One region of the Paenibacillus sp. FSL P2-0173 genome, then DNA from elsewhere that is predicted to be linked to it. Evidence: riboswitches for the same ligand, from Rfam matches in the RefSeq annotation. Region 1 holds a riboswitch; the other holds the start of a gene.
The links. Region 1 has a riboswitch for glycine ahead of MKX30_RS08450 (alanine/glycine:cation symporter family protein). Riboswitches for the same ligand answer to the same signal wherever they lie in the genome.
Positions count from the first base shown of each region.

Region 2: another riboswitch for glycine. It lies ahead of sdaAB (L-serine ammonia-lyase, iron-sulfur-dependent subunit beta); the one in region 1 lies ahead of MKX30_RS08450 (alanine/glycine:cation symporter family protein).

Region 1 covers NZ_JBBOYK010000001.1:1,917,669-1,921,837, reverse strand. The annotation lists gene MKX30_RS08455 (glycoside hydrolase family 1 protein) at 1-889, shown strand, start outside; glycine riboswitch at 1,062-1,138, shown strand; glycine riboswitch at 1,157-1,251, shown strand; gene MKX30_RS08450 (alanine/glycine:cation symporter family protein) at 1,411-2,829, shown strand; gene MKX30_RS08445 (iron-containing alcohol dehydrogenase) at 2,887-4,059, opposite strand.
Region 2 covers NZ_JBBOYK010000004.1:711,977-716,145, forward strand. The annotation lists gene MKX30_RS23070 (DUF6359 domain-containing protein) at 1-189, opposite strand, end outside; glycine riboswitch at 404-519, shown strand; gene sdaAB (L-serine ammonia-lyase, iron-sulfur-dependent subunit beta) at 731-1,420, shown strand; gene sdaAA (L-serine ammonia-lyase, iron-sulfur-dependent, subunit alpha) at 1,410-2,309, shown strand; gene MKX30_RS23085 (Ig-like domain-containing protein) at 2,380-4,169, opposite strand, start outside.

The DNA of each region.
Region 1 (4,169 bases):
TAATGAAATCAATGTAATGACCATGAGTCCGTTTACTGGTGGCGGGGTGGTCATTGACCGCGTAGAAAACAAGCAGCAAGCGATATACCAAGCACTGCATCATCAATTTGTAGCTAGTGCACTGGCGACAAAACGAGGACATGAGATCATCCCGGGCTCTCAAATCGGCTGTATGCTGGCTCGTTTGGAAAGCTACCCACATACGTGTAACCCAGAGGATATACTGAAAGCCCAGCATGAAAATCAGATGAACCTGTTCTTTACGGATGTGCATGCCCGTGGGGAATATTCCAACTACATGAATCGTTATTTTGAAGAAAATAATGTTGTTATACACACAGAACCAGGCGATGCCGAAATTTTAAAAAATAACACGGTCGATTATATCTCATTCAGCTACTACATGACCTTGACCGTATCTGCAGGTCCAGAAGGCGAGAAAGCAGCAGGAAACCTGATTGGCGGCGTGAAAAATCCATATTTACAGTCCTCTGACTGGGGATGGCAAATTGATCCGATCGGTCTGCGTGTTACGCTGAACACGTTATATGACCGCTACCAAAAGCCACTGTTCATCGTGGAAAATGGCCTAGGTGCTTATGATAAGGTAGAGGAAGACGGTTCTGTGCATGACACATATCGTATTGATTACTTGCGTCAGCATATTGTTCAAATGAAGGAAGCAATTGCCGACGGTGTTGATCTGCTTGGTTACACCAGCTGGGGTCCTATCGACCTTGTGAGCATGTCTACTTCCGAAATGTCCAAGCGCTACGGATTTATTTACGTTGATCTGGATGATGACGGTAACGGAACGCTCAAACGCTCCAAAAAGGACTCATTTAACTGGTATAAAAATGTGATAGCAACCAATGGTGAAGAATTGTAATTCCAAATTTTCTCGGGCGGGTATAGCAGAGGACATCCTAAGGATGCAATCTGCTGTACCCGCTTTTTTGATAGACATAATAATAATATTTATTTCAGAGGGCTTCACAAACTTTTCACTTGTAATAAGCTGAAAGTTTTCTGTATAATAAATAAAAATTTCATATGTCTGGTTGATGTTTGCGGGAGATGGAACGAAAGTTCCGACCGAAGGGGCAAAACTCTCAGGTGCTTAGGCTGATTACAGCAACAAGCGGGGACCGTAAACGGACAGAACTCTGGAGAGACCCTTAATTGGGCGCCGAAGGTGCACCGCAGAGAACATCTGCTTAAACTCTCAGGCAAAAGGACAGAGACGCGAATAACCTGTGACAGGGGATGCCCTAGGCTTTTTTATAAGCTATTAGAGGCAGAAACCTGCGCAAGATGGTTGTATTTTTTCGTGCCTTTAACCTCTCCAGGAGTCGAATCAGCGGATTTGACTCTTTTTTGTTTTCTAATATGCTGGAGGAGCGGGTTGAAATGAATTTGGTACATGTGTTAGAAGCGATTAGCAGTTGGATATGGGGGGCGCCTCTCATCATTCTTGTCATGGGAACGGGGTTGTGGCTGACCATACGTTTGAAGATGCTGCAGGTATTCCGCCTGCCCCTGGCGATCAAGCTGATCGGTAAGGCCCCGAATGAAGGCAGCGGGGATGTAAGTAGTTTTGCGGCTTTGAGTACAGCGTTGGCGGCTACAGTTGGCACAGGAAGTATTGTCGGCGTAGCGACAGCCATTAAGCTGGGCGGGCCGGGTGCCTTGTTCTGGATGGTCGTTGCAGCCTTTTTTGGGATGGCGACGAAATATGCGGAAGGTGTACTTGCGGTAAAATACCGGGTGAAGGATCGGAATGGGCAATTTTCCGGCGGCCCGATGTATTATATTGAGAAAGGTCTGGGACGCCGTTTTAAACCGCTGGCGATGCTGTTTGCTTTTTCGGGCATGCTGGTAGCGTTGTTCGGGATTGGAACGTTTCCGCAGGTCAAAGCGATTGTATCTTCGACTGAAAATAGTTTTGGCGTTCCGCCCATTGTAACGGCACTGATTATTGCTATCCTTACAGGACTTGTTACTATTGGAGGACTCAAAAGCATTGCCAAGGTATCGACGAAGGTCGTTCCTTTTAAAACAGGCTTGTACGTACTGATCTGTCTCATCGTACTAATTCGGTTTGCTGACCAACTACCTGCCGCAATTGCGCTGGTGCTCCATTCGGCATTTTCAACTACATCTGCAACGGGCGGATTTGCCGGAGCTACGATTATGCTGGCGATGCGAAGTGGGGTAGCCAGAGGTATTTTTGCCAATGAGGCCGGATTGGGAAGCGCACCGATTGCAGCCGCAGCTGCCAAAACCAAATGGCCTGCGGAGCAAGGGCTAATTTCCATGACAGGCGTGTTTATTGATACGATGGTTATTTGTGTGATGACCGGGTTGACGCTACTGGTTAGTGGTGTGTGGAGCGGGCCTACCGATGCGGGCCTGATGACTCAGCAAGCATTTTCCAGCGCATTCCCGCTGGGGGCAGAACTGCTCACAATCATTCTGATTATGTTTGCGTTCACCACCATGCTCGGCTGGAACTATTACGGGGAACGCTGTGTTGAATATTTGCTTGGGGTCAAGTGGATTAAGCCATACCGCTATCTGTTCATCCTACTGGTTGCCGGGGGCGCGTTCATTAAACTGGATGCGATTTGGCTGCTGGCAGATATCTTTAACGCAATGATGGCTTTCCCGAACCTGATTGCCCTGCTCGGCTTATCAGGAATTGTAGTCGCAGAAACCCGAACCTATATGGATTCTCTGAATTCTAGTAAGAAAAAGGGCATTCTTGCAGGTGCCAGTGTAGGGGCAGCTATCCAAGTAGAAGAAAAAGGACAAACGGTTAATTCATAATTTCCAAAAGGGAGTGCCCTCAGTCATCACAGGCTTGAGGACACTCCCTTTTGAATGTTATAACGATGCGTGCAAAATAGCTGAAATATCTTCTTGGTTCAGCTTTTTATAATTACCGAAGCCTCCGTATTCCATTTCACGGGCTGCAATGTTTGCGACTTTTTCCAATTGCTCATCATTAATATTGTAATCGGCCAGGGTGGAAGGGGCACCGAGACTTGTCCAGAATGCACTCAGGCGATCAATCCCCTCCAAAGCAATTTCCTTATCCGTTTTACCAGTGGTATCTAAATCAAACATGCTGAGCATCAGCCGCTTCATGCGTGCAGCATCCTGATCCACCGTATGTCTCATCCAGTTGGGGAACAGGATCGCCAGACCGCCAGCATGAGGAATATCATATACAGCGGATAATGCATGTTCAATCGTATGCGAAGCCCAGTCCCCGAAGTAGCCCATTTGTAGTGTTCCGTTAAGGGCAATCGTTCCGGCATATAAAATCGTTTCACGATGCTCGTAGTTGTGCAAATCCTCCAGCAGCTTAGGTGCAGTTTCGATCACGGTTTGCAACACGGAAAAGCACATACGATCTTGCAACGGTGTATTTTTAACATTGTGAAAATATTGTTCAAACACATGGCTCATCATATCCACCATGCCATATACCGTCTGATCACGTGGCACAGAGAAGGTGTTTTTTGGGTCCAGAATCGAGAATTTCGGATGCGTTACCGCGCTGCCCCATACGTATTTTTCGTTCGTTTCCCAGTTGGTGATAACAGAATCCGGATTCATTTCTGAACCGGTGGCGGCGAGTGTGAGGATGGTGCCGAATGGCAGAGCCTGGGTCGGCATGTGCTTTTTGTTGATAATATCCCACACATCGCCGTCATATTCAGCCCCTGCTGCGATGGCTTTGGTGCAATCAATAACGCTTCCACCGCCTACAGCAAGTAAGAAGTCGATTTTTTCATTTCGGCAAATGTCGATACCCTTCTTAACGGTGGACAAGCGCGGATTCGGTTCTACGCCGGACAATTCATGAATGTTCAGATGTAGCGGTTCTAACGCGTTTAATACCTGGTCATATAGACCATTTCGTTTGACACTTCCGCCTCCATATACCAGCAAAATGTTTTTGCCGTAATTCAGCAGTTCCTGCTGGAGTTCTTCAATTTGATTGTCTCCAAAAATTAATTTGGTGGGGTTATAATATGTGAATTTGTTCATCTGGTAAGTTTCCCTCAGTTCTTCATTGTTCATGTTCAAATCGTAAATCGCTTAACCTGATTGCCTGTTGGATACCTAACTTCATCATGTAAGCTATTTGAAATGACGAT
Region 2 (4,169 bases), on a different contig from region 1:
GACGATGTAACCTTCCACCGTCACCGTACCTCCACTGCTTTGGCGCTGAAGTGCTTCGGCTACTGTCAATGCTCCCTCCGCCTTGACCTGACCGAATGGAACGAAGATCCCAATCAGCAGTGATACGATCGCTGCTAGATGCAACATCCCTTTTAAGCGTGAACCTGTGAATCGCAAGCCTTTTACCATACGTCAATATCCCTCCTATGATTTCCATAAATATACTTGTCCTTTATCAGATTAGCCGCCAATCTTCTAATTCCTTCCTGGTTTCATCCATAATTATGTAAATTTTAATCTTTTTTATTGGAAACGCACCTGTTTATGTAAAAATTAAACCTGTGATTGACACCGAGCACGGCATACATTACGCTAAGGAAGACATGTAGAACGGTATACGCGAATGAAGATGACGGGAGAGTCTGTCCAGGGAGCCTACACTCTGGCGGCACCGAAGGAGCAAGACGTCAGCACCCGGCTGACGGATAATCTCTCAGGTCCATGTATCGTCATCTGACGCAACTCTGGAGAGAGCGCAAGCCACCCAAGGGGTAAGGCGGTAAGAACACCGCACGAAACTCTCAGGTAACGAGGACAGAGATAAGGGAAACTTCCTTATCCTGTCCTTTTTTGTGCTCACATTGTGCGTCAGCATTAGGAACCGTCATAACCGCGCAAAGACGCGGAAATACCATATAGTATGGTATTAGAACATACAGGGGGCCACACCATGCGTTTCAAAGATGTATTTTCTATTATCGGTCCGGCCATGACCGGACCTTCCAGTTCACACACCGCAGGCGCGGTGCGGCTCGCACGCGTTGCCCGGCACTGGCTCGGGGCGCAGCCTGACCGTACCCGCATGACACTGTACGGCTCCTTTGCCGATACGTATAAGGGACACGGTACAGACCTGGCGCTCATCGCAGGGCTGCTTAATTACGATACGGACGATCACCGGATTCCGGATGCCGAGCAATGGGCAGAGCAAGCCGGGATGGCCGTGGAATTCGCCGTCAGCGGACTCCCCGCGCCTCATCCGAACACTGTCCGTTTCGAGCTGTGGAAGGGCGAGGATCAGCGCACACTGTTGGGCTCCTCCATCGGCGGCGGCAGCATCCATGTCCAGCAGCTTAACGAATTCCGGGTCAATCTGACCGGGGAGCTGCCTACGCTGGTGCTTCTCCACTCGGATAAGCCCGGTACATTGGGCGCGATAACTTCAGCGCTGGGCGCGGCCCACATTAACATTGCCTATATGCACGTAGATCGCAAAGGCCGGGATGGTGAAGCACTCACCGCCATTGAAACGGACAGTTCTGCTCCAGCTGAACTGATTGCGGAACTGCGTTCTTTACCTCATATGTATGAAATTAAGATGATTAATTTGAAAAAAGGAGCTGAATCCGATGCGGTTTAGCCATCTGCATGAAATCAGCGCTTTATGCGCTGAAGAATCCACCACAATTGGCCGCTTGATGATTCAAGAGCAGGTACAAGAGACGAATACAACGGAGGAAGAAATCTTTCGCCAAATGTCTGATTATTATGAAGTCATGAAGGAAGCCGTTCATCGCGGTCAGACACAAGACACCGTATCCCGCAGTGGATTGACGGGCGGTGACGGCAAGCGCCTAGCCGAGTATCTGCGGTCAGGGGAAACCTGCTCCGGCGATGCCTCCGCGCTCGCCATGGCTTATGCCCTCTCTGTGTCGGAGGTTAATGCATCCATGGGTCGCATTGTCGCCACGCCTACCGCAGGCTCATGTGGGGTTATCCCTGGTGTGTTCATCAGTGCGCAGGAGCGGTTCGGCTGGGATGATGAGCATATGGTGAACGGCCTGTTCGCCGCTGGAGCCATTGGCTACGTGATCGCCAACAACTCCTTCATTTCTGGCGCGGAGGGAGGCTGTCAGGCTGAGATTGGTTCAGCTATCGGGATGGCTGCTGGCGCTATGGTCGAGCTGCGTGGTGGTACGCCTGAACAGGCTGTTCACGCCGTGGGCCTCGCTCTTAAGAACACACTCGGCCTGATTTGCGACCCCGTCGCTGGACTCGTGGAGATTCCGTGCATCGTGCGCAACGGGCTGGGAGCCGTGACTGCGCTTGCCGCAGCGGATATGGCTTTGGCGGGTGTGCGCAGCGCTATTCCGTCTGACGAAGTCATTGACGTGATGCTTGAAGTCGGCAGTGCGATGCCGTCGAAGCACCGCGAGACCGCCAAAGGCGGCTTGGCTCAGACGCCGACTGGCAAGCGTTTGACCGAATCACTTACACGCAACACACCGACCAAGAAGGATAAGTCATAATTTATAAGCGGTAGCCTCCTTAAAAAAAAGAGCAAGCATGTCGTCCTTGGACGTATGCTTGCTCTCTTTTTTACTGAACGGTTACCTGTATCTTCGTCATTTTACCTGCATATTTCACAGTAATTACTGCTTTGCCCTTGCCCTGTGCCTTAATGTTACCGTCTTTGACGGTCGCAACAACAATTCTGGACGAGGACCAGACAGCCGGTTTGGAAACATCCTTCTCCGACTCATCCTTATACGTGGCTGTAGCCGTAACCTTGGCCAGCTGTCCTGCCTTCAAATTCAAAGCAACTTCGTCTGTTTGCAGGTATTTAAGCGTATCAACATCCACGGGTACGCTGATTACCTTCCCGCCAAACTTCGCCTGAATGTTAGCTTTACCGTAGCTAACCGCAGTAACCTGACCCTTTTTAACAGTGGCTACCTTATAATTAGACGTTTTCCATTCAGCTTGGGCCGTAACGTCCTTTTCTTTACCATCACTCGATTTAACCACAATCGCGATGGTTTTTTGATCTCCGGATTTAAGTGACAACGCGATTGCATCCGCTTCAATCTTTTGCGCTACGTCCACTTCTACCGTAAACGTAATGTTTTGCTTGCCATATGAAGCAGTCACCGTTGCCTTACCGCTACCATTCGCTTTGATCAAACCTTCGCTAACTTCAACCACTTTTACATTGCTCGTTGTCCAGGTGGCGTCCTTGGTTACATCTGTTTTTGTACCGCCACTCTTAACTCCTGTTACTTTCAGTTGCTTCGTTTCCTGAGCACCAAGCGCAATTACACGCGAGTCTGTTTCCAGACGGTCTACAAGGCCTACTTGTACGTTAATCGTCAGTTTTTTGCCATTATAGGTCGCTGTAATAACCGCTTTACCAGCGGATTTACCCGTAATCGTTCCTTTGGACACAGAAGCAATATCTTCCGCGCTTGAAGCCCATTCTGCATCCTGTGTTACATCTTCCTTACGCCCATCCGCATAAGTAGCCGTCAAAGTTGCAGTATAGTCCTCATCAATATCAATCGTTGCCGTTTTGGAGGACAGAGACAGATCACCGGGTACATTTACGGATACCGTAGCTGTAACTGTTTTGCCACCATAAGAAGCGGTGATCGTAGCTTCACCTGTTTTATAACCCGTGACTTCTCCCGCACTGACAAAAGCGATATCTTCATTGCTGGACTTCCACTCTGCCTTACTTGTGATATCTTCTTCCGTACCTGTTACATACGTTGCGGTCAGCTTGAGCTTTTTGGATTCCTTGGCATTCAGGCTCAGCTTGTCCTCACTCAAATCCAAATATCTGGAGGTTTCGACATCTGTCTTGATCGAAACAGTCTTATCTCCATACTTAGCGGTCACCGTAGCCGAACCCGCTCCAATGGCCATAATCGTTCCCTTATTCACAGTCGCAATTTTTTCATCGCTTGATGTCCAAGTAGCTTTATCTGTGATATCCGTTACCGTCCCATCCGGGTAAACGGCAGAAACTTGTATTTTTTTAGATTCATCCAGACGGAGAAAAATATTGGATTCGCTGGCTTTCAGCTTATTCGTTTGATCGACATCTACCGAAATCGTAGCGGACATCGTGCCATATTTACCTGTAATTGTCGCCTTTCCCGCGCTGTAGCCGGTAATGGTGCCTTTCAGTACATCCGCCACAGCTGCATTGCTGGAGCTCCATTCAGCGGACTCTGTTACGTCCTGTACCGATCCATCCGGGAACGTCGCTGAAAGTTTAACCTTCTCAGTATCCTTCAGCAAAAGAGAAACCTCTGATGAACTGACATCGAGACGTTTAACCTGCTCCACCTGCACAGCAATGGTTACGGTCTGTTGACCATATACGG